DNA from 2 places in the Vibrio paucivorans genome. Region 1 is predicted to be linked to the other one. Evidence: riboswitches for the same ligand, from Rfam matches in the RefSeq annotation. Region 1 holds a riboswitch; the other holds the start of a gene.
The links. A riboswitch is a leader RNA that binds a small molecule or an ion and turns the genes downstream of it on or off. The one in region 1 is predicted to bind lysine.
Positions count from the first base shown of each region.

Region 2: it holds a riboswitch for lysine, as region 1 does, so the genes downstream of both, lysC (lysine-sensitive aspartokinase 3) here and tet(35) (tetracycline efflux Na+/H+ antiporter family transporter Tet(35)) in region 1, are expected to answer to the same signal.

Region 1 covers NZ_CM133230.1:2,023,914-2,035,176, reverse strand. The annotation lists gene ACXABW_RS09320 (inosine/guanosine kinase) at 1-792, shown strand, start outside; gene ACXABW_RS09315 (H-NS family histone-like protein) at 883-1,293, opposite strand; lysine riboswitch at 1,685-1,867, shown strand; gene tet(35) (tetracycline efflux Na+/H+ antiporter family transporter Tet(35)) at 1,983-3,584, shown strand; His leader region at 3,761-3,898, shown strand; gene hisG (ATP phosphoribosyltransferase) at 3,951-4,847, shown strand; gene hisD (histidinol dehydrogenase) at 4,852-6,162, shown strand; gene hisC (histidinol-phosphate transaminase) at 6,175-7,215, shown strand; gene hisB (bifunctional histidinol-phosphatase/imidazoleglycerol-phosphate dehydratase HisB) at 7,284-8,357, shown strand; gene hisH (imidazole glycerol phosphate synthase subunit HisH) at 8,384-8,998, shown strand; gene hisA (1-(5-phosphoribosyl)-5-[(5-phosphoribosylamino)methylideneamino]imidazole-4-carboxamide isomerase) at 9,011-9,748, shown strand; gene hisF (imidazole glycerol phosphate synthase subunit HisF) at 9,730-10,503, shown strand; gene hisIE (bifunctional phosphoribosyl-AMP cyclohydrolase/phosphoribosyl-ATP diphosphatase HisIE) at 10,500-11,135, shown strand; gene ACXABW_RS09265 (rRNA large subunit pseudouridine synthase E) at 11,233-11,263, opposite strand, start outside.
Region 2 covers NZ_CM133230.1:351,748-363,010, forward strand. The annotation lists gene ACXABW_RS01745 (methyl-accepting chemotaxis protein) at 1-534, opposite strand, end outside; tRNA gene ACXABW_RS01750 (tRNA-Asn) at 996-1,071, opposite strand; tRNA gene ACXABW_RS01755 (tRNA-Phe) at 1,109-1,184, opposite strand; tRNA gene ACXABW_RS01760 (tRNA-Thr) at 1,192-1,267, opposite strand; tRNA gene ACXABW_RS01765 (tRNA-Phe) at 1,318-1,393, opposite strand; gene mltC (membrane-bound lytic murein transglycosylase MltC) at 1,497-2,633, opposite strand; gene ACXABW_RS01775 (oxidative damage protection protein) at 2,770-3,045, opposite strand; gene mutY (A/G-specific adenine glycosylase) at 3,064-4,116, opposite strand; gene trmB (tRNA (guanosine(46)-N7)-methyltransferase TrmB) at 4,288-5,007, shown strand; gene glsB (glutaminase B) at 5,119-6,039, shown strand; gene lysC (lysine-sensitive aspartokinase 3) at 6,130-7,482, opposite strand; lysine riboswitch at 7,599-7,775, opposite strand; gene ACXABW_RS01800 (pyridoxal-phosphate-dependent aminotransferase family protein) at 8,043-9,167, shown strand; gene ACXABW_RS01805 (PglL family O-oligosaccharyltransferase) at 9,245-11,032, opposite strand; gene uvrA (excinuclease ABC subunit UvrA) at 11,099-11,263, opposite strand, start outside.

The DNA of each region.
Region 1 (11,263 bases):
AATAAACTTCATCCAGAAAGTATTCCTGAGAAAATCTTTAAAAATGCTTCTGCGTTAGTATTAACAGCATATTTAGTTCGTTGTAAAGAAGGCGACCCAATGCCTGAAGCGACGATGAAAGCAATAGAATATGCAAAACAAAATGACGTGCCTGTTGTACTTACATTAGGAACGAAATTCGTAATTCAAGATGATCCGACGTTCTGGCAAGAGTTTTTACGCGACCATGTCACTGTGGTAGCTATGAATGAAGACGAAGCTGAAGCGTTAACTGGGGAATCCGATCCTCTAGCTGCATCGGATAAAGCGTTAGAATGGGTTGACTTGGTATTGTGTACCGCAGGTCCTGTTGGACTGTTCATGGCGGGCTATACTGAAGATGCCGCAAAAAGGGAAACTTCGTTACCTCTCTTACCGGGCTCTATTGCTGAATTTAACCGTTTTGAGTTCAGTCGTCCGGCGTCAAAGTCTGCATGTGAACAACCAATCAAGGTATATTCACATATTGCACCTTATATGGGCGGCCCAGAAAAAATAAAGAATACCAACGGTGCTGGTGATGCTGCATTGTCAGCTCTTTTGCATGATATGGCAGCAAATAAATACCATAAAGAGAATGTACCGAATTCGAGCAAACACGCTCATACATTCTTAACTTACTCTTCATTCTCACAAGTTTGTAAGTATTCAAATAGAGCCAGTTACGAAGTATTAGTTCAACACTCTCCGCGTTTGTCTCGAGGTTTACCTGAACGAGAAGATAGCCTAGAAGAGTCATATTGGGAACGCTAAGCTCCTCATGTAATAAGTGGACAACATGACTAATTAGTAATAATAAAAAAGGCTCCCGAAAGGAGCCTTTTTTATTTAACGAATTCGCTATTAAATCGCAAAATCTTCTAGAGATTTACCTGCGTCAAGCTGCGCTTGGATAGCTGAAGGTGTACGACCTTGGCCTGTCCAGGTTTTTTCGTTACCTTCGCCATCTACATATTTGTATTTAGCCGGGCGAGGAGCACGTTTTGTTTTTGTGCCTTTCGCTTTTGTTTCACCAGAAAGTGCTGAAATAAGTGCTTCTACATCAATACCATCTTTAGCGATTTGATCTGCAATTGCCGCTAGCTTCGCTTCTTGCTCTGCTTTCGCTGCGCGTTCTTCTGCTTCAGCTTCTTGGCGTTCTTGAACAACGATGGTTAGTTTGTCTAATGCTTCTTCTAGTTGCTCTAAAGTTAATTCACGAGCAAAAGCACGTAGGCTACGAATGTTTAATAAAGTTTTAGATAGATCCGACATGACTATTCCTATGAATTTAAAAGAGTCGACCGAATAATATTAAACTGCGACTACTAAGAATACAATATTATTTCGTTCGAATAGTTTTTAATATTTGGGTTAAATTAAACTTGCTTCATATTTAATCGAATAAGTAACCAGATATGAGAGAATTTTATCGAAGCTACCCATACACGACTAAAGTGTCTCACTAGGTATTAATCCTAGTTATGCTATTTGTAGCATTAGATTTCCCACAGGAGTAGATGTGGCAGAATCGGCCAAAAATAAAATATCACTAAAAATGGAATGATATGTTGCATTGGTGACCTGTGTAAGTACAATGGCGCCACCTTATGCGTAAGTGCAGTTAATTAATTGTTAAATTGACTTTTCAATAGTTGATTGTATGTTGCGCGGTAGAGGAGCGATACAAATCAGTAGCAACAATTGGGGTGATGCCTATGAATTGTTGTGAAAGGGTGTTATCGCCGAAGTAGACTGGTATATCAACGCCACCTGCTGGGGTTGTATCAAATAGGTACAACACTGCCATAGTCTATAATTTGTTAAACTATGGAGCGCTACTGTAGGGTTGGGTGAAGTGTTCGCTTCCCTTTCGCTAAGTTCAACATTAATTGCGTTGAAATGACTTCACGTAATTTGTCTGCAGTAGATCTCTAGCCATTACTTACTGGTTTTTGAAGATCATGAATTTAATTGATTTCGCATCATCTCCGCTGTCGCTATTGCCGCCAATTGTCGCGCTTAGCTTAGCAATCATTACTCGTCGTGTTTTAGTATCTCTTGGGGTTGGTATTCTCCTGGGGGCAGTTTTGCTTGCCGATTACTCTATCGGTAATGCACTAGGTTATGTTGGGGCAACCGTTTCAAGCGTCTTTATTGAAGACGGTGGTATTAATACTTGGAACATGAGCATTGTAGGTTTCCTTATTTTATTAGGAATGACGACTGCATTACTGACATTGTCTGGTGGTACTCGCGCGTTTGCTGAATGGGCTCAATCTCGTGTGAAAAGTAAACGCGGCTCGAAGTTACTCGCAGCGTTCCTTGGGGTTTTCATCTTTGTTGATGATTACTTCAACAGTCTAGCAGTAGGCGCTATCTCGCGTCCGGTAACTGATCGATTCTATGTTTCTCGCGCTAAACTAGCTTACATCCTAGACTCAACGGCGGCGCCGATGTGTGTGATTATGCCGGCTTCTAGTTGGGGTGCTTACATCATTACTATTATCGGTGGCATTTTGGTCTCTCACGGCATTACAGAGTATTCAGCTCTTGGTGCTTATGTTCGACTAATCCCAATGAACTTCTACGCTGTGTTTGCTCTACTAATGGTATTTGCAGTGGCATGGTTCGGTTTAGATATTGGTAAAATGCGTGATCATGAAATTGCAGCTTCTCAAGGCCGTGGTTTCGATAAAGATAAAGAGAACGATACACAGGAAGCTCATGACTTAAACGAAGAGTTGGATATTCGAGAAAGTGAGAAAGGCAATGTGCTTGATTTAGTACTTCCTATCGTAACGCTTATCGTAGCAACAGTAGCAGCCATGCTCTACACCGGTGGACAAGCATTGGCAGCCGACGGTAAAGAATTTGCGTTGCTTGGTGCATTCGAAAACACCGATGTAGGCATGTCTCTTATCTATGGTAGTTTGCTTGGCCTTGCGGTTGCACTGTTCACCGTTCTTAAGCAGGGTATCCCAATGGTGGAAATTACCCGTACGCTTTGGATTGGTGCAAAATCAATGTTTGGTGCAATTCTGATCCTAGTATTTGCTTGGACAATTGGTTCAGTCATTGGTGATATGAAGACGGGTTCTTACTTGTCTACCTTAGCTCAAGGCAACATTGACGTTCATTGGCTACCAGTCATCTTATTCTTGTTGTCGGGCCTAATGGCTTTCTCAACCGGTACGTCATGGGGTACGTTTGGTATCATGTTACCAATCGCTGGTGATATGGCTGGTGCAACCGATGTAGCACTGATGCTACCTATGTTGAGTGCTGTACTGGCAGGCGCTGTATTTGGGGACCACTGTTCACCAATTTCTGATACAACGATTCTTTCTTCTACAGGGGCGCGTTGTAACCATATTGACCACGTTGCGACTCAGCTCCCATATGCACTTTCAGTGGCGTTAGTCTCTTGTATTGGATTTATTGTTCTTGGCATGACTACCTCTATTGCTATGTCTTTTGCTGCCGCTGCTGCAACATTTGTATTGGTTTGTTTTGTACTTTCGATTATGTCGAAATCAAAAATGGCAAATTGCCAGAGCGCTTAAGCGCAGGAAATAAAACTGTCATAAAGGAGGCTTCGGCCTCCTTTTTTGTTTCAAACAAATAAAATTAAAAAAGTGCTAATTAAAGGTTGCAAATAAAATCAAGCTTAGTTAGTGTGGATATCAAGACAGCAACATAACTAAGAGCTGATAAGTATGCGCAATTTTGTAATGAACATTCATCACCATCATCACCCTATCTAGTCTTTCGGGGAGATACGCGCATACCCGGGAGGCAGAAAACTCCCGGAGATAAAATCATAGAAAACAAGATTTTAAACCCTCGGGAGACCAAAAGCTCCCGAGGGTTTTTTAGTTTTTGATTCAGTAAAATTTAATAAATTCAACTTCTTGCACAGGGATACAGCAATGCAATCACAACGCCTAAGAATCGCAATCCAAAAGAAAGGTCGCTTGAGTAAAGAGTGCCAAGACCTACTCAAAAAATGTGGTGTTAAATTTAACATCATGGGTGAGCGCCTAGTGGTTCACTCACTAAATATGCCAATTGATTTATTGCTTGTTCGTGATGATGACATTCCAGGCCTCATCATGGACGGAGTCGTTGATTTGGGCTTTATTGGCGAAAATGAGCTTGAAGAAGTTCGCTATGACCGTAAAGCACTAGGTGAGCCTTATGAATTTGTTTCACTTCGTCGCTTAGATTTTGGTGGTTGCCGTTTGTCCATCGCCATTGACAAAGATGAAGAGTATAACGGCCCGCAAGATTTGGCCGGAAAGCGTATCGCAACGACTTACCCTCAATTGCTTAAAGCTTACATGGATGAGCAGGGCGTACCGTTTAGCACTTGTATGCTGACAGGCTCTGTAGAAGTGGCTCCAAGAGCGGGCCTAGCTGATGCGATTGCAGACCTTGTTTCGACAGGTGCGACTTTAGAAGCAAATGGGCTGAAAGAAGCCGAAGTTATTTTCCAGTCTAAGGCGACCTTGATTCAACGTGTTGGCGAGTTTGATGAAGACAAACTTGCGTTAATTGAAAAGTTACTCACTCGTATGCAAGGCGTTCAGCAAGCGAAAGAGTCGAAGTACATCATGTTACATGCTCCTGTTGCCAAGCTTGAACAAGTGAAGGCGTTACTGCCAGGTGCAGAAGATCCAACCGTTTTGCCTCTTTCTTCTGATAAGGAGAAAGTAGCCGTACATCTTGTTAGTACAGAAAACTTGTTCTGGGAAACGATGGAACAGCTGAAAGAGTTGGGTGCAAGCTCAATTCTAGTACTTCCAATTGAGAAAATGATGGGGTAACAACATGAGAACGGTTGTATGGCAGTCATTAAGTGAATCTCAGCAAGACTCTGTACTGGAGCGACCTGCGATCAGTGAAGGCGCAAACATTACAGCGGCAGTGTCCGATGTTATAGCCAAGGTGCGTAGTGAAGGTGATAAGGCATTAACAGAGCTGACAGAAAAGTTTGATCGCGTTAAACCTGAATCTATTCGTGTCTCTGCACAAGAAATCGATGAGGCTGCCGGGCGTCTATCAGAAAAGATGAAAAACGCACTTGAGCAAGCGTACTCTAACATCGCCAAATTTCACAAGGCTCAGCGCCCTGAGCCTCTCAGAGTAGAAACTCAACCTGGTGTTGTTTGTGAGCAAGTTACGCGTCCAATTAATACCGTGGGTTTGTATATTCCAGGTGGCAGTGCACCCCTGCCATCAACCGTACTGATGTTAGGTGTGCCGGCTCAGATTGCAGGTTGCCGAAAAGTTGTATTGTGTTCACCACCGCCTATCGCCGACGAAATTCTTTACGTCGCTAAGCTTTGTAATATCGATGAAGTGTACAATGTTGGCGGTGGCCAGGCTGTGGCAGCAATGGCTTACGGAACTGAAACTGTATCGAAAGTCGATAAGATCTTTGGCCCAGGTAATGCGTATGTGACCGAAGCTAAGCGCCAAGTGAGCAATGATTTCCGAGGTGCAGCGATTGACATGCCTGCAGGCCCATCAGAAGTGTTAGTGATTGCCGATGATACCGCCGATCCGGATTTCATTGCTGCCGACCTTTTAAGTCAAGCAGAGCACGGCCCTGATTCTCAAGTTGTTTTGGTGACTCCATCTCCAGTGATTGCCGATCAAGTGACAGACGCGGTACAACGTCAGCTAAAAGAGCTGTCGCGTGCCGATATTGCGGAAAAAGCATTGGCATCTAGTTTAATCATTATTGCGGAATCACTGACTCAGTCAGTTTCAATCTCAAATTACTACGGTCCAGAGCACTTAATTGTTCAGACTAAAAACCCACGCGAGCTTCTACCTCTATTAGATAATGCAGGTTCCATCTTCCTAGGTGACTGGTCCCCGGAATCAGCAGGAGACTATGCGTCGGGTACTAACCACGTTCTTCCTACATACGGTTACACGCGTACATACTCAAGCTTAGGGCTAGCGGACTTTTCTAAACGTATGACGGTTCAAGAACTGTCTGCTGAAGGCCTCAAAGGTTTAGCTCCAACGGTTGTGACGATGGCTGAAGCTGAAGGCCTAGATGCTCACAAACGTGCCGTGACTATTCGTACAGAAAAGTTAAGCCGTGTCGAAAAACTGGCTGCGAAGTAAGAGGACAATGAGATGGAAAAGCTAGCGCGTAAACAAGTCCAAAAACTTACCCCATATTTGTCAGCTCGTCGTATCGGTGGTACTGGTGATGTATGGTTGAATGCTAATGAATCACCATTCAACAATGAATATAAGACCGATTTTGCCAGGCTTAATCGTTACAGCGAATGCCAGCCTAAAGAACTGATTTCAGCCTATGCTGCCTACGCTGGTGTTAAGCCAGAACAAACGCTGACCTCTCGAGGTGCAGATGAAGGTATAGAGCTTTTGATTCGTGCATTCTGTGAGCCAGGTGAAGATGCGATTTTATATTGTCCACCAACCTACGGTATGTACGCTATCAGTTCAGAAACCATTGGTGTCGAGCGTAAAACCGTCCCGTTAACCTCGGATTGGCAGCTTGACCTTGCTGGTATTGAAGCCAACCTAGATAACGTCAAATTGGTTTTTGTGTGTTCGCCAAACAACCCAACGGGTAACTTGGTTAAGCGTGAAGATATTGTTTCGTTACTTGAGATGACCAAAGACCGCGCTATCGTGGTGATGGATGAAGCGTACATCGATTTTTGTCCTGAAGCGTCAACAGTAGACTTGCTTGAACAGTTCCCAAATTTGGCGATTTTGCGCACTCTGTCGAAAGCTTTTGCTCTTGCGGGGTTACGTTGTGGTTTTACGCTTGCGAACGAAGAACTGATTAATGTACTTCTTAAGGTTATTGCACCATACCCAGTACCCGTTCCGGTTGCCGAAATTGCAACTCAAGCATTATCTGAGTCAGGGTTGGCACGAGCCAAGTTTCAAGTGCTTGATTTAAATGCAAACCGTGCCTATTTGCAGGTGGGTTTGTCGATGATTCCAGGTTTGGAAGTGTTCGAGGGGTGGGGCAACTACCTATTGGTGAAGTTCCCTGATGGCGACGATCTTTTTAAAGCTGCATGGGATACCGGCATTATTTTGCGTAACTCGCCTATTGAAAACTGCGTACGTATCAGTGTAGGTAACCGCGACGAGTGTGAAAAAACGCTCGGATTTATAAGAAACTACTACTCATAAGTAGAGATAAAATTATTTGTTTTCGCTAACAAGCGGAAGCGCCAAAGATTAGTAATAAGGAAGTTCGAGTGAGCAAACAACAAAAAATCCTTTTTATCGACCGTGATGGCACTTTAATCGTTGAGCCACCGGTTGATTTTCAAGTAGACCGTCTAGATAAACTAAAGCTAGAGCCGTTCGTTATCCCAAGCCTGTTGTCGTTACAGGAAGCAGGTTACCGTCTAGTGATGGTAACGAACCAAGATGGTTTGGGTACCGACAGCTACCCACAAGCAGATTTTGATGCACCACACGATATGATGATGGAGATTTTTGAATCTCAAGGTGTGAAGTTCGATGACGTACTGATCTGCCCTCACTTTGAAGAAGATAATTGCTCATGCCGTAAGCCTAAGTTAGGCATGGTGAAAGAGTACCTTCAAGGTGGAAAAGTGGATTTCCAAAACTCAGTCGTGATTGGCGATCGTCAAACGGATCTTCAGCTTGCGGAAAACATGGCGATTCGTGGCATTCAATACAATCCAGAAACCATGGGCTGGAAGCAGATCCTTAAAGATTTAACAGTAAAAGCTCGTGTCGCGGAAGTGGTTCGTACTACGAAAGAAACGGATATTAAAGTCTTGGTAAATCTTGATGACCAAGGCGGTAATGATATTTCTACAGGCCTAGGCTTCTTTGACCACATGCTTGATCAAATCGCAACGCACGGTGGATTTAAGATGGTGTGTAAGGTGGAGGGCGATCTACACATTGACGATCATCACTCAGTAGAAGACACCGCTCTTGCTTTAGGGCAAGCATTGAAAGAAGCGTTAGGTGATAAGCGTGGTATTGGCCGATTTGGCTTTAGCCTGCCAATGGATGAGTGTTTGGCACAATGTGCACTAGACCTATCTGGTCGTCCTTACCTTAAGTTCGACGCGCAATTCAGCCGTGAACAAGTCGGTGATCTTTCAACAGAGATGGTGGTTCACTTCTTCCGTTCTTTGACTGACACCCTAGCGTGTACGCTGCACCTTTCTTCAGCTGGTGATAACGATCACCACATCATTGAAAGCTTGTTCAAAGCGTTTGGACGTACTTTGCGTCAAGCAATCAAAGTAGAAGGCACTGAGCTGCCAAGTAGTAAAGGCGTACTTTAAGGCTAACCTTAGCAAGGAGAAAAACAGTGACAGAACAGAAAGTTGTCATTATCGATACTGGCTGTGCCAACGTCTCTTCGGTGAAGTTTGCTATTGAACGCCTAGGCTATGACGTAACAATTTCAAAAGATCCGCAAGTTGTATTGTCGGCAGATAAGCTATTCCTACCGGGTGTGGGAACCGCCAGCGAAGCGATGAAAAACCTTGAAGAGCGTGACCTTATCAGCTTGGTAAAGCAGGTAGAAAAGCCGCTGCTAGGTATCTGTTTGGGCATGCAACTGTTGGGCAAAGTGTCTCAAGAGAAAGGGCAGAAAGCAGATGAGTTGGTTGAGTGTCTTGGACTTTGTGATGGCGAAGTGAAGTTGCTACAAACCGGCGATTTACCGCTGCCGCATATGGGGTGGAACACGGTGTCTGCAAAAGCAGGTAACCCATTGTTCAAAGGTATTGAAGAGGGTGAGTATTTCTACTTCGTGCACAGCTTTGCGATGCCAGTAGGTGACTACACCATTGCCCAATGTGAATATGGCAACCCGTTCACAGCAGCAGTACAAAGCGGTAACTACTACGGCGTGCAATTCCACCCTGAGCGTTCTTCAAAAGCGGGCGCGAAACTTATTCAAAACTTCTTAGAATTATAAAAGGGATTTAGTGTGATTATTCCAGCTCTTGATTTAATTGAAGGACAGGTGGTTCGCCTTTATCAAGGTGATTACGGCCAAGTAACCGAGTATAAAGTCGATCCAGCAGAGCAGTTCAACTTGTATCACCAAGCTGGTGCTAACTGGCTGCACTTGGTGGATTTAACCGGCGCGAAAGACACAACAGCACGCCAGCTTGATTTGATTGCAAAGCTATTAGCAAGTACGCCAGCGAACATCCAAATCGGCGGTGGTGTGCGTACAGAGCAAGATGTCATTGATCTACTCCAAGCAGGTGCTCAACGTGTTGTAGTTGGTTCTACAGCAGTAAAACAGCCAGAGCTTGTGAAAGGTTGGATGGAAAAGTATGGCGCAGAGAAAATCGTTCTCGCACTAGACATTAACATCGACCAAAACGGCACACGTAAAGTGGCGATCTCTGGTTGGCAAGAAGACTCAGGCGTGACCATCGAAGCTCTGATCAACGATTACCTAACGGTAGGTTTGCAGCACGTGCTTTGTACGGACATTTCTCGTGACGGTACGCTAGAAGGCTCAAACGTAGAGCTTTACGTCGACCTATGTAAACAGTACCCACAAGTGCAGTTTCAATCTTCAGGTGGCATTGGCTCATTAGCAGATATCGAAGCGCTAAAAGGCAGCGGTGTGGCTGGTGTGATTGTTGGTCGTGCACTGTTAGATGGTAAGTTCACAGCAGAGGAGGCGTTTGCATGCTGGCAAAGCGAATAATTCCATGTCTTGATGTTCGTGATGGACAAGTGGTAAAGGGCGTTCAGTTCCGTAACCACGAGATCATTGGCGACATAGTTCCTCTGGCACAGCGTTATGCGGAAGAGGGCGCTGACGAGCTTGTGTTCTACGATATTACCGCTTCAAGTGATGGCCGCGTCGTAGATAAAAGTTGGGTCGCTCGCGTTGCGGAAGTAATTGATATTCCTTTCTGTGTCGCTGGTGGCATTAAATCAGCCGAAGACGCAGCACGCATTCTTGAGTTTGGCGCGGACAAAGTCTCGATCAACTCACCTGCGTTGGCGAACCCGCAGTTGATTACCGATCTTGCCGATAAGTTTGGCGTTCAATGTATCGTTGTTGGTATCGACTCATACTACGACAAAGAGACCGGCAAGTATCAGGTCTACCAGTTTACTGGTGATGAAGAACGTACCAAAGCAACCCAATGGGAAACGCGTGATTGGGTGCAAGAAGTGCAAAAGCGTGGCGCTGGTGAAATCGTATTGAACATGATGAACCAAGACGGCGTGCGTAACGGCTACGATATTGAACAACTTAATATGGTGCGTGAAGTGTGTAACGTACCATTGATTGCATCGGGTGGGGCGGGTGCCATGGAGCACTTCGCAGAAGCCTACCAAAAAGCAAATGTGGATGGCGCGCTTGCCGCATCGGTATTCCACAAGCAAGTCATCAATATTGGTGAACTAAAGCAGTATTTGAAACAACAAGGCATTGAGGTACGACTATGAGTGTGAAAGCCGCCGAAGTAAGTTCGCTAGCTGAGCGAATCAACTGGGAAAAGGTGGATGGTCTGGTACCTGCCATCGTACAAGATTTCCAATCAAGCCAAGTGCTGATGATGGGTTACATGAACCAAGATGCGTTGGCAAAAACGGGCGAAACAGGTCAAGTGACGTTCTTCTCTCGTACCAAGCAACGTCTTTGGACGAAAGGTGAGACCTCTGGCAACGTATTGCAATTGGTGAACATTCAGCTCGATTGTGACAACGACACGTTACTGGTGAAAGTGAATCCCATTGGTCCTACGTGTCACTTGGGTAACACAACTTGCTGGGATGTGGACCCTCAAGAGGAGTCACAAATGGTGTGGCTTCATCAACTTGAGCAGCTATTGGCTGCCCGCAAGAGTGCCGACCCAGATTCCTCTTATACTGCCAGTCTTTATGCCCGTGGCACCAAGCGTATTTCGCAAAAAGTGGGCGAAGAAGGCGTTGAAGTCGCGCTTGCGGCGACGTCGGGCGATAAGGCGGAGCTAGTGTGTGAATCGGCAGATTTGATTTACCACCTAATGGTTCTACTTCAGGACCAAGATCTGTCAATGAATGATGTTGTGAACAAACTTAAAGAGCGCCACAAGTAACTAGAGCGAGCATGTATGCTGATGCTTGCGTTGCTCTAAAAGTTAGATGGTTATGAAGTAAAAGCCTTTACATTCGTAGAGGCTTTTTACGTCTAATTTAGAGCTTAATTTCCTTCCATTCACCCGGC
Region 2 (11,263 bases), 1.6 Mb from region 1:
ATTGACTTCATCAAAGCTTATCCCTGTTCCCACATACCAACCCCAACGAGGGCTCTTTTGAGCGATAGATAATTTGTTGTCGATAGTTCCGTCTGGGTAAGCAGAGGTCCATTCGTATTGAGCGATACCTGTCGGGTTCTTACGAATCGCGTTGATTAGGATCTCACCGATACTGTTTCCGTTGCCATCTTTAAAGTCGTGGAAGCTAGTGTCATGAAGTTGAGGGTCGAGAGGAGCTGCCACAAACATCATGTTCTCATCAGCGACATAAACATACTCGTTGTCTTTATAGATGTTATTGCGTAGTAGGCGGGTAGCCAGTGCTTTTGCTTCTTCTTCTGGAAGCGTGCCGTCAGCGGCCATCTTTTCGACTTCAGTCAGTATGCTGTAGGCGCTCTTAAAGATTTCAGTGACTCGAGCTTGGTTGTCTTGATCGCTGGCAACTCTAAGAGTCCATAGTCCAGTGGCGGTCAGCGCAAGTAGCGCGAACAAAATTATCGCCGATAAAAAATATGCTTGTGTTTTTAGCTTCATATTGCACCCACCGAAAAAAGGTCAGTTAAATATTCACAGTGATAAACCACACTGTGGTTTGTAATAATTAATTCATATTAGTGTAAGAAGTATAGCGGCGAATATCGTCATGAGATGAAAGTATGATGAGGATTAAATTTTTAGCGTAAAAAAAGTTTTTACTTGCTGTGTTGGATTAGAAGAAGAGCGATGAACGCTGATTTAATAAGGGATTAGGTGAATAACAGGTGCGGGGCAGGGGGAAAGTTACCGTTCAGAAAGTCGGGTTCGATGTCTTATCGAGAGTGGAATGAGATATGCTGCCATTAAATATGCAAAGGCCAAATTTTTCGGTTTAGTTTTTAAAAGTGAGCCCCTGACAGATCGTAATACTACTGACTAGGGTGAAGGTATGTACTGGGTACAGAACTGTTATCGTTAAAACGAAAAAAGCCAAGTCTTTCGACTTGGCTTCTTAAATATGGCTCCCCCTGCGGGACTCGAACCTGCGACATACGGATTAACAGTCCGCCGTTCTACCAACTGAACTAAGGGGGAATTATTTGTGTATCTCTTCGAGATAAGCACCAAATAATGGTGCCTCGAGGCGGAATCGAACCACCGACACGAGGATTTTCAATCCTCTGCTCTACCGACTGAGCTATCGAGGCAAAAGAATGGTGCCGACTACCGGAATCGAACTGGTGACCTACTGATTACAAGTCAGTTGCTCTACCTACTGAGCTAAGTCGGCACACTTTATTCTTTGCTTGTTGTTGTCATTAGACACCAACAAATAAATTGTGGTGCCCGGAGGCGGAATCGAACCACCGACACGAGGATTTTCAATCCTCTGCTCTACCGACTGAGCTATCCGGGCGACGGAGCGCTATTAAACGGATTTTCCGCCTCCGCGTCAACTTGTTTTTAGAAAAAAATTCAAAAAAGTGGTTAACTGCTGCGAATTTAGACAATATTGCCCATTAGCTTTTACCCGCATTAAAATCTTTCTTAAATTTGGTCACTTTTTCTAAGTATCGCCTTGCTTCTGCATTTGAGTGCTTTTTAGTCAGAGCCCAATAAACTTGATTTGGCTGTAAAGAATTGAGGTTATTCATTGCCCGCGAGCGGCTATTGCGGTCAAAGGTGTTTAGCACACCGCCAGTGCCACCGTTGTAAGCAGAAATCATACTGTACTCGAGCGAAAGAGGGTGATTCACGTCTTTTAGATAGCGGTTCTTCAAGATGTAGAAATAGGCAGTGCCGGTATCAATGTTGTTTTCTGGGTTAAACAAATATTCCGGTGTCGGGTCTCCAGGCTTCTTTTTCACCAATTTAAACACGTCACGGCCAGCTGTTTTCGGTACCACTTGCATCAGCCCGTAAGCATTGGCCCAACTAACCGCATACGGGTTAAAACTACTTTCGGTTTTTATGATCGCGTAGATGAGATCTTCTGGGATGTCGTAGCGTTTCGATGCTCTTCGAACAATATCTGCGTACTTATAACTTCGAATCTCAGCTTGTTCTTCCACCATGGTGATTTCAACGTAGTAGGCTTTTTTGAAATCGACCTCTTTGACTTTCAGTTGGTGTTCGATCAAGTAATCCGCGTAGCGACTTGCGCGCCACGACCATTGAATGGGTTTCTTATCCTGGTCTACGACTTGCTCATAAAGGAATGGCTGACCTTCAAGAGTGATGTCCTTAGAAGAAAATAGGTCGACACTTGCCGGATCGTCTGGAGTGAGCAAAGTCGTGACGATCGCGTTTTTTAGGTGCTTTTTCGGCTCAGTTGGTGAGACTGTTTCGATTGTGATCTTACCACTAGAAAAGTTAACTTCTGCACGACTGAGATAGTTGTCGATGTACTTTACGTAGTTACTTTTACCGGCGACTTTGATTTCTCGGCTACCCCAACGCTTTTCAATGTTGCCGGAGAAGCTACTAATGAGAGCGTCAAGCGCTGCCGTGTCTTTGGCAAATTGGCCGGGCAACTCGGCAAGGTTGTTTGCAAAACGGTTGGTGGGCTCATAATTGACGTCGTAGATACTTTCAACGAATTCTCGGCTGCAGCCAACAAGCAGTAGTGTCGTTAAAAAATACGCTAGCTTTTTCATAGGGTCCTATTATTACGTTTTTGCAATGTCGCTTAATTTCAATGTCACTTTTTTCGATGACAAATTGGAGAGGAGCGGATAAAACAAAATGACATCACAGCAGGCTATGATGTCATTCGATTAACGGATGCAGTGGTTACTTCTCACTTGGTGGCGTATAGCCTTCAATGTGGACGTCTTTCCCTTCGAATAGGAAGTTAATCATTTCTGCTTCGAGTAGCTTACGGTGCTCTGGGTCCATCATGTTGAGTTTCTTTTCGTTAATTAGCATAGTTTGCTTACTTTGCCAAAGCCCCCAAGCTTCTTTAGAAATGTTATCAAAGATGCGCTTGCCTAGTTCGCCAGGGTAAAGTTGAAAATCTAGACCTTCAGCATCTTTCTGAAGTCGAGCACAAAATACGGTGCGGCTCATAATGTTTCCTCATAATGACTATTGAAGTTCAAACGGTAGGCTTTCCAGCAGCTGTTTTACTGGTGCGGCTAAACCGATCTCTTCAGGTTGGGATAAGTTATACCAAAGACCTTTCGAACCTTCCATTATCATGTCTGGCTGCTTTGATACATCCACCAAAATTGGCGTGATATCTAGGTGGTAATGGCTGAATGTGTGGCGGAATGCAATAAGCTGCGTTTGTTTGATAATGGAGTCGTCATTGACATTGCGGTTATCTAACAGCGGCTGAATATCGGCATTTGCGGTCTCAGGGAAGCAAAATAGCCCACCCCAAATGCCGCTTTGTGGGCGTTGTTCGAGCCAGACTTGGTTGTTGTGATGTAACATGGCAAACCAAGCTTGTTTTACGGGCTTGTCTTTCTTTGGTTTTTTGCCAGGGTAATCAAGAGGGTTGCCTTGTTTTTTGGCTACGCAGAAGCTTTCTACAGGGCAAAGCGAGCACTTAGGATTGCTTCGTGTACACACCATGGCACCCATATCCATCATGGCTTGGTTATACTTATCGGTATCAATCTGTGGAGTATGCTGATCGGCAATTTCCCAAAGTGCGTTCTCGACTTTCTTTTGTCCCGGCCAACCAGCCACAGCAAAGCTGCGAGCTAAGGTGCGTTTAACATTCCCGTCTAGAATTGCGTGAGGCTTTTTATACACAGATGATAAGACCGCAGCCGCTGTCGAACGGCCTATCCCAGGTAGGGCATTCATTTGTTCTAAGTCGGTAGGAAACTCGCCTTTATATTCTACCGCGACAATTTGTGCTGCTTTATGCAGGTTGCGTGCTCTCGCGTAATAGCCGAGCCCAGTCCATAGATGAAGAACTTCGTCTTGATGTGCGTTAGCCAGATCGATGACGGTTGGAAAGCGTTCTAGGAAACGCTGGTAGTAGGGTATGACGGTGGCAACTTGAGTTTGTTGCAACATGATCTCCGACAGCCAAACACTGTAGGCTGTTTTATTTTGTTGCCACGGAAGGTCTTTACGTCCGTAGGCGTCATACCACTGTAATATGGCCTGTGCAAAAGGGGTCACGACTTACTCTAATATCTATTATAATTTGGGGCAAAATTGCACCACACTTAGCGCTGGATGTAAAACAGACAAATTGTGTGGGATTTGGGTAGATAAAACTTGCACCCAAGGCGATTCTTTGGATAATCACAAGCCCTTTGAGGCAAGTGCAAAATTTATACAGGCAGAGCAATGAGTGAAGTAACCACTAATGAATACACAGAAGACGGCAAACTGGTACGTAAAATACGTAGCTTTGTTCGTCGCGAAGGTCGTTTAACCAAAGGCCAAGAAAATGCGATGAATGAATGTTGGCCAACAATGGGTATTGATTACCAACCACAACGTTTGGATTGGCAACAGGTATTCGGCAACGAGAACCCTGTGGTACTTGAAATTGGCTTTGGTATGGGCGCTTCTCTAGTCGAAATGGCAAAGAATGCCCCAGAGAAAAATTTCCTTGGTATTGAGGTGCATAGCCCTGGTGTTGGCGCTTGCCTAGCTTCAGCTCGCGATGCTGGTGTCACAAACCTTCGCGTAATGTGCCACGATGCAGTCGAAGTGTTTGAGCACATGATCCCAGATAACAGCTTACATACATTACAGCTTTTCTTCCCAGACCCTTGGCATAAAGCTCGTCACCATAAACGTCGCATTGTGAAAGCCGAATTTGCAGAGATGGTGCGCCAGAAGCTGATCATGGAAACAGGTATTTTCCACATGGCGACCGATTGGGAAAACTATGCGGAGCATATGATTGAGGTGATGAACGCAGCACCAGGCTTCGAAAACATCGCGCAAGATGGTGACTTTATTCCTCGCCCTGAAGAGCGTCCACTGACTAAATTTGAAGCACGTGGTCACCGCCTAGGCCACGGTGTGTGGGATATCAAATATAAGCGTACCGCGTAAGCTAAAAAGCACTGATATCTTGATTAGTTTTGAAAGCCGACATTTGCTAATGTTGGCTTTTTTGCCCTTTAGGGCAGTAGATACCGATAATAAAAAAATGACAGGTCAAAGATGAAACCGACACCCGCAATACTGACTGAAATCCTACAAGAAGTTCGGCCGCTTATTGGTCAAGGTAAAGTAGCCAACTATATTCCGGCTCTGGCGAAAGTATCAAATCAAAAACTGGCTATTGCTGTTTATACCAATCAAGGTGAAGTGATTAAAGCTGGTGATGCGGACGAAGCCTTTTCTATCCAATCGATTTCTAAAGCATTAAGCCTTACGCTTGCAATGGTGCTATACAAACCTGAAGAGATTTGGCAAAGAGTGGGCAAAGAGCCTTCTGGTCAAGCGTTTAACTCGATGATTCAGCTAGAGATGGAGCAGGGGATACCGCGTAACCCATTCATTAATGCAGGAGCGATTGTAGTCGCAGATTTACTGCACAGCCGCTTATCTGCGCCTAGGCAGCGATTACTTGAGTTTGTCCGCCAGCTGTCCGGTGATACCCATATCACTTACGATAAAATCGTTGCGGCTTCAGAAATGTTACATAGTGATAGAAATGCGGCGATCGCCTATCTAATGCGCTCATTTGGCAACTTTAGCAACGATGTGATCCCTGTGCTGAATAATTATTTCCATGCCTGTGCATTGAAGATGAGCTGTGTTGACCTTGCTAAGACTTTTAGCTACTTAGCCAACAAGGGCACATCAGTTCAAACAGGCAAGCAAATCATTACCCCAATTCAAACCAAGCAACTTAATGCTTTGCTCGCAACGTGTGGGCTCTATGATGGGGCGGGGGAGTTTGCGTATCGAGTCGGAATGCCGGGGAAATCGGGTGTAGGTGGCGGAATTATCGCTGTCGTTCCTGGAGAAATGACCATAGCGGTTTGGTCTCCAGAGCTTGACCCTTCGGGTAACTCGTTAGCGGGTACAAGAGCGTTAGAGTTGCTTGCAGAGCGAATTGGCCGTTCGATTTTCTAGCCTGCTTGTTCTTGTTATAAGGGCAGATAGCGAAACTAAAAAGAGCAGCGAAAGGCTGCTCTTTTTAGTTTAGTTACTATCGAGATGAGGCTATTGCTCGAACAGTTCCAAGTGCAGCTTCTGAATTGCCGCTTTTGACTCTGACTCATCGAGTAAGAAACATAAGTTATGCGGGCTAGCACCGTAACAGATCATGCGTAAATTGAAGTCTTCTAGCGTTCCAAAGACTTGTTTTGCGTATCCTTTGCTTTCACTCATGTTGTTACCGATAAGAGCCACCAAGCAAAGGTTATGTTCAACATCGACTTTACATAGCTCTTCTAGCTCTTTTCGTACTTCTTCTGGAAGCTCTGGTGCGCCACCAGATGTGTCAGTTTGATCTAACGTGAGTGACACACTGATTTCAGAAGTGGTGATCAAATCGACCGAGATTTTATGTTTGGCTAGGATTTCAAAAACTTTGGCTAGGAAGCCGTACGCGTGGAACATGTTTGCACTGCGCAGCGTTACCATTGTCTGGTTGCAGCGAAGCGCAAGGGCTCTAAATAGTGGTGAGCTTTCGACTTGATGACGAATCCAAGTGCCACCTTTCTCTGGCTCTTTTGAAGAACCGACAAACACAGGGATGTCATGGCGAAGAGCTGGAACGAGCGTAGAAGGATGCAAGATCTTAGCACCGAAGTTAGCCATTTCAGAAGCTTCACTAAAGCTTATCTCTGGGATTGGTGAAGCTTTCGGTGCAATGCGTGGGTCAGTCGTATAAATCCCTGGTACATCTGTCCAGATCTCTAGCCCAGCAGCTTGTACTGATTCTGCTATCAGCGCCGCACTATAGTCACTACCACCTCGACCTAGGGTTGTTGTGTTGCCTTCGTTGTCACTGCCGATAAACCCTTGTGTAATAACGACATAGTTTTGGCAAAGCGGGACAAGTTTTTCTTGTGCTAAAGCAAAGATATCGGCTAACTGAGGCTCTGCCTTGCCGAAATTGCCATCTGTTCTTAACACATCTCGAATATCAAAGCGTACCGCGTTAATGCCCCTTTCCTTCATTAATTGGGTCAGCAAGTAAGTCGACATCAACTCACCACAGGCAACTAAGTGATCGGTCAGTTTTTTGCTGGATTGGAATGACGCAGCTTCAGCGGCGCTAGCCACACTGTCCAAAATGCTTTGTACTTGTTGCTTTGTTTCTTGTGGCTCTTTTAGCTGTGCAAGTACATCTTCATGAATTGCATTGATCTTTTCGAGCACTTGTTGGCGCTTATCCTGATCTTGAACTCCATTAGCGAGCTCGACCAGTAGATTTGTTACCCCTGAGCAGGCACTGCTGACCACAAGCTTAGTGTTTGGATTGTTCTCAATAATAGAGGCACAACGGCTCATTGCTTCAAAGTTGGCTACACTGGTTCCACCAAATTTGGCGACATTGAATGCGCTCACAGCATTTCTCCCACGACTTCCTAAAAATAATTACAGTTGGTTATAAACAGATAACCTAACGTCCGATGTTGAAGAGAGTATTAGAGCAAAAAGAGAGGTGTTAGATTTGAATTTGAAACCTCAGAAGCTCTTCACTAGACAGGGCTAGCGACAGTTAAGGGGATTCAGCCCTCTTAACCGACAATTCTAATCCGCAACTTAGAATTGTCTCGGCACGGCTCCCCATCAATGTTTTGTATTGGAGTTGTGGCTCCACAAAACACCTGCCTGGGCAGTGCTCCTCTTCTGCATAAAGCTCATTCATTGAACGTGTTTGTGCGATCTTTGTCAATCGTTTATTAGGGCATGCTGCACTTTCGAGCTGATTTTTGCAGCAACAAGTGCTGCCCAAAGGGTTCGGCCAAAATTGAATCACGAAAGGTCAATACGCCCTGCTTGGAGTGAAAGATTTTGTTAACAAATTTGTGACACTGGTTTGACCTCAAGACTAGAGTCGAATTGCCGTTGGGTTGATTCTCGATTAATGTGGTTGTTTACACCATTGTATGCAAGGAGCCCTTATGTCGATTCAAAGTTTTATTCCCCCACACCGTATTTTAATGGGGCCGGGGCCTTCAGATATTTCACCTCAGGTTCTACAAGCGCTAAGCAGACCGACAGTCGGGCATCTAGACCCGCTGTTTATCCAAATGATGGATGAACTCAAACAGCTACTAAAGTATGCCTTCCAAACGGACAATGATTTTACTATCGCTGTGTCTGCGCCGGGTAGTGCTGGTATGGAAGCGTGTTTCGTTAACTTGATTGAGCCTGGCGACAAGGTCATTGTTTGTCGTAATGGCGTATTTGGTGAACGTATGCGTGAGAATGTGGTGCGCGCTGGTGGTGAAGCCGTAATGGTTGATGACGAATGGGGGGCTCCTGTTAGTGTGGATAAAGTCAAACAGGCGCTGAATGACAATCCTGATACTAAGATATTGGCATTTGTGCATGCAGAGACTTCGACAGGTGCGCTTTCTGATGCCGAGGCGCTCGGCGCATTAGCCAAGCAGCACAACGTGTTAACCATTGTTGATGCGGTAACGTCATTGGGAGGAGTTCCACTCAAAGTGGATGAGTGGCAGCTCGACGCTGTCTACTCGGGTAGTCAAAAGTGTTTATCGTGTGTGCCAGGCTTATCGCCAGTGACTTTCTCTGCTATAGCGATAGAGAAAATCCAGTCTAGAACGACACCGGTACAAAGCTGGTTCTTGGATCAAAGTTTAGTATTGGGGTATTGGAGTGGGGAGGGCAAACGTAGCTACCACCACACCGCTCCTGTTAATAGTTTATATGCATTGCATGAGTCTCTAGTGATTCTGCACAATGAAGGGCTAGAGAGAGCGTGGGCGAGACACCAAGCTATGCACGATAAGTTGAAAGCTGGGCTCGAAAAAATGGGCTTCAAGTTTGTTGTTCAAGAAGGTAGTCGCTTACCGCAACTGAATGCGATCTATATTCCTGAAGGTATCGATGAAGCTAAGGTTCGCGCAGATTTACTTGAAAACTACAACCTTGAAATCGGTGCGGGACTTGGCGCGCTTGCTGGCAAGGCGTGGCGAATTGGTTTAATGGGTTATGGCGCCCGCAATGAAAATGTGTCTTTGTGTTTACGTGCACTTGAAGAGTCACTCAGCGAGCAATAGAGCAATAGAGCAATAGAGCAATAGCTAGCCAATCAAAAGGGCGATTGACTTTATATAGTACATCGCCCTTTTTCATTTTATTCTTTTTTCCCAGTGCTTTTCGCAGCGCTCGTTTCCTTGGGGGCTGACTTAGCCTTCGAAGGTAGCACGTAGTTCAGTTTGGAAAAGTCTGTATCAGGGAATAAGAACTCAGCCTCGGCTTTAATTTGCTGAGCGCGGCTGTCATCCCCTAACCCTTGATAAGCGAGGATCAAATTGCTGTAGAACGCTGGGCGCGGCTTATGCTTAATTATTTCAAGTGACCAGTTGATATAAGGGATGATCAACTGAGGATCGCCTTTGTACAGCCCTATATTTAGGTACGTGCTGTAGACATCCCAGTCAAACCTATCTTTCCAAACCACTGGGTTGGTGACTTGATTTAAAATATCAGGGTTTTTAGGACGAGACTTTTCAAACTTGGTGAGAATGTAATTGGTGTGCAAAGCACTCAACATGTAAAACGCAGTCAATAACGGCAGGATAAGTGTTGTCACTCTAAGTGCGCTTTTGCTAAATCGGCTGAATTTTACTTGCTTATAGTTAGCTACGCGCTGGTCTACCCAGAAAAGCAAAATAATGAAAATCAGCCAATGAATAGCCGAATGATAAAATGGGTACTCGAGTTGAGAGTGCAGTACTATTGGAACAAACAGCGAGAACATCGCCAATCGTGTTCCCTTTTTAGCATAGTAGATTCGGGCAAGTACCAGACCAGCAGCCAGTAAAATGCCAAGTACAGGAATCAGCCCTCCTTCAACAGCCCAAAAAAGTAACTCATTATGTGGGTGGTCCATCGCTGGAAGCGCAGGTTTGTAATCACTATTTAATTGATGCTGACGAGCGGTATAAAGCACATATTCTGATTCGAAGTTACCGTAGCCATAACCAGTAAATGGTTTCTCAATCACCATATCCAGAGTTTGCGGAAAGGTATAACGACGAGGGCTGTCTAGATCCACTTTACTGGATACTAGGCCTGCTCCATCTTGGGCTGACACAGCTAAAAATCCCAAAAGGACTCCAGCCACCGCTGATAATGTCCATCCCCAGAAGCGCTTTTTGGTTGAAAACTTAAACAGGTAGGGTAGTAGCAGCCCTGTTCCTACTATTGCTGCCAACCAGCCCGTTCTAGAGCCAAGCGCAACCAACAGAGGGACGGCTAGCAACGGCATAATGTAGAGAACAGTAACATCACTAAATTGGTTATATTTGTTTGGTTGTCTGGCAAGTAAATATCCAGATACGACCAAACCTGTGGCTAGAAAACTCGCCATGACATTGGGTTGCTGAAAAATGCCGTAGGGGCGGTTTTTTATGGCGTCGTAGCCAAACATATTACCAGGCTGAAGGAAAAAATACTGGAAGTAGCCAATCAGTGCTTCGATAGCAACAGCAAGTACGATGAACCACAACAAGCGTTGTTTGTGTTTATTACTGAACTGAAATTGCTGCAATACAACAAAGAAAGTAAATCCAGCCCACAAACCGACTAATCGGCCAAGTGGTAGGTGTTGGCCGACATTGAGGTAAATCAACGGTAGCGTCATGAGCAAACAGCTAATCAGTAAACCAATGGTGAGTTTGGAGTAGCGCAATGCTTGGTTGTTTGCGAATTGATAAAGGCCAAGAGACAGAGAAATACTAAAGAACAACCAAACGACAGCATTGAATGAAAGTGCTAAGCCAGAGCCTCCGGGATTAGGCATAAAGAAGTGCATGGCAGCTAAAAAGATAACAGCCAAAGACGCCATAAATGGCTTGTTCATTGGAACTTCAGGGGCCTTGGGTTCTAGTTGAGTACCGCTTACATGTAATGTCGCCATCGCTCTCACTTCATTATAAAAAGAAACCAGCAATGAATGCTGGTTTCTTCATTTTAACGCTTTTTACTATTTTAACATAGGCTTAAGGAAGCGTGCCGTGTGAGAGCCCTCGACCTGAGCAACATCCTCTGGGGTACCTTGAGCAATGATTTCACCACCACCTTGTCCGCCTTCTGGCCCCAAATCGACTATCCAATCTGCTGTTTTGATCACATCGAGGTTATGTTCAAT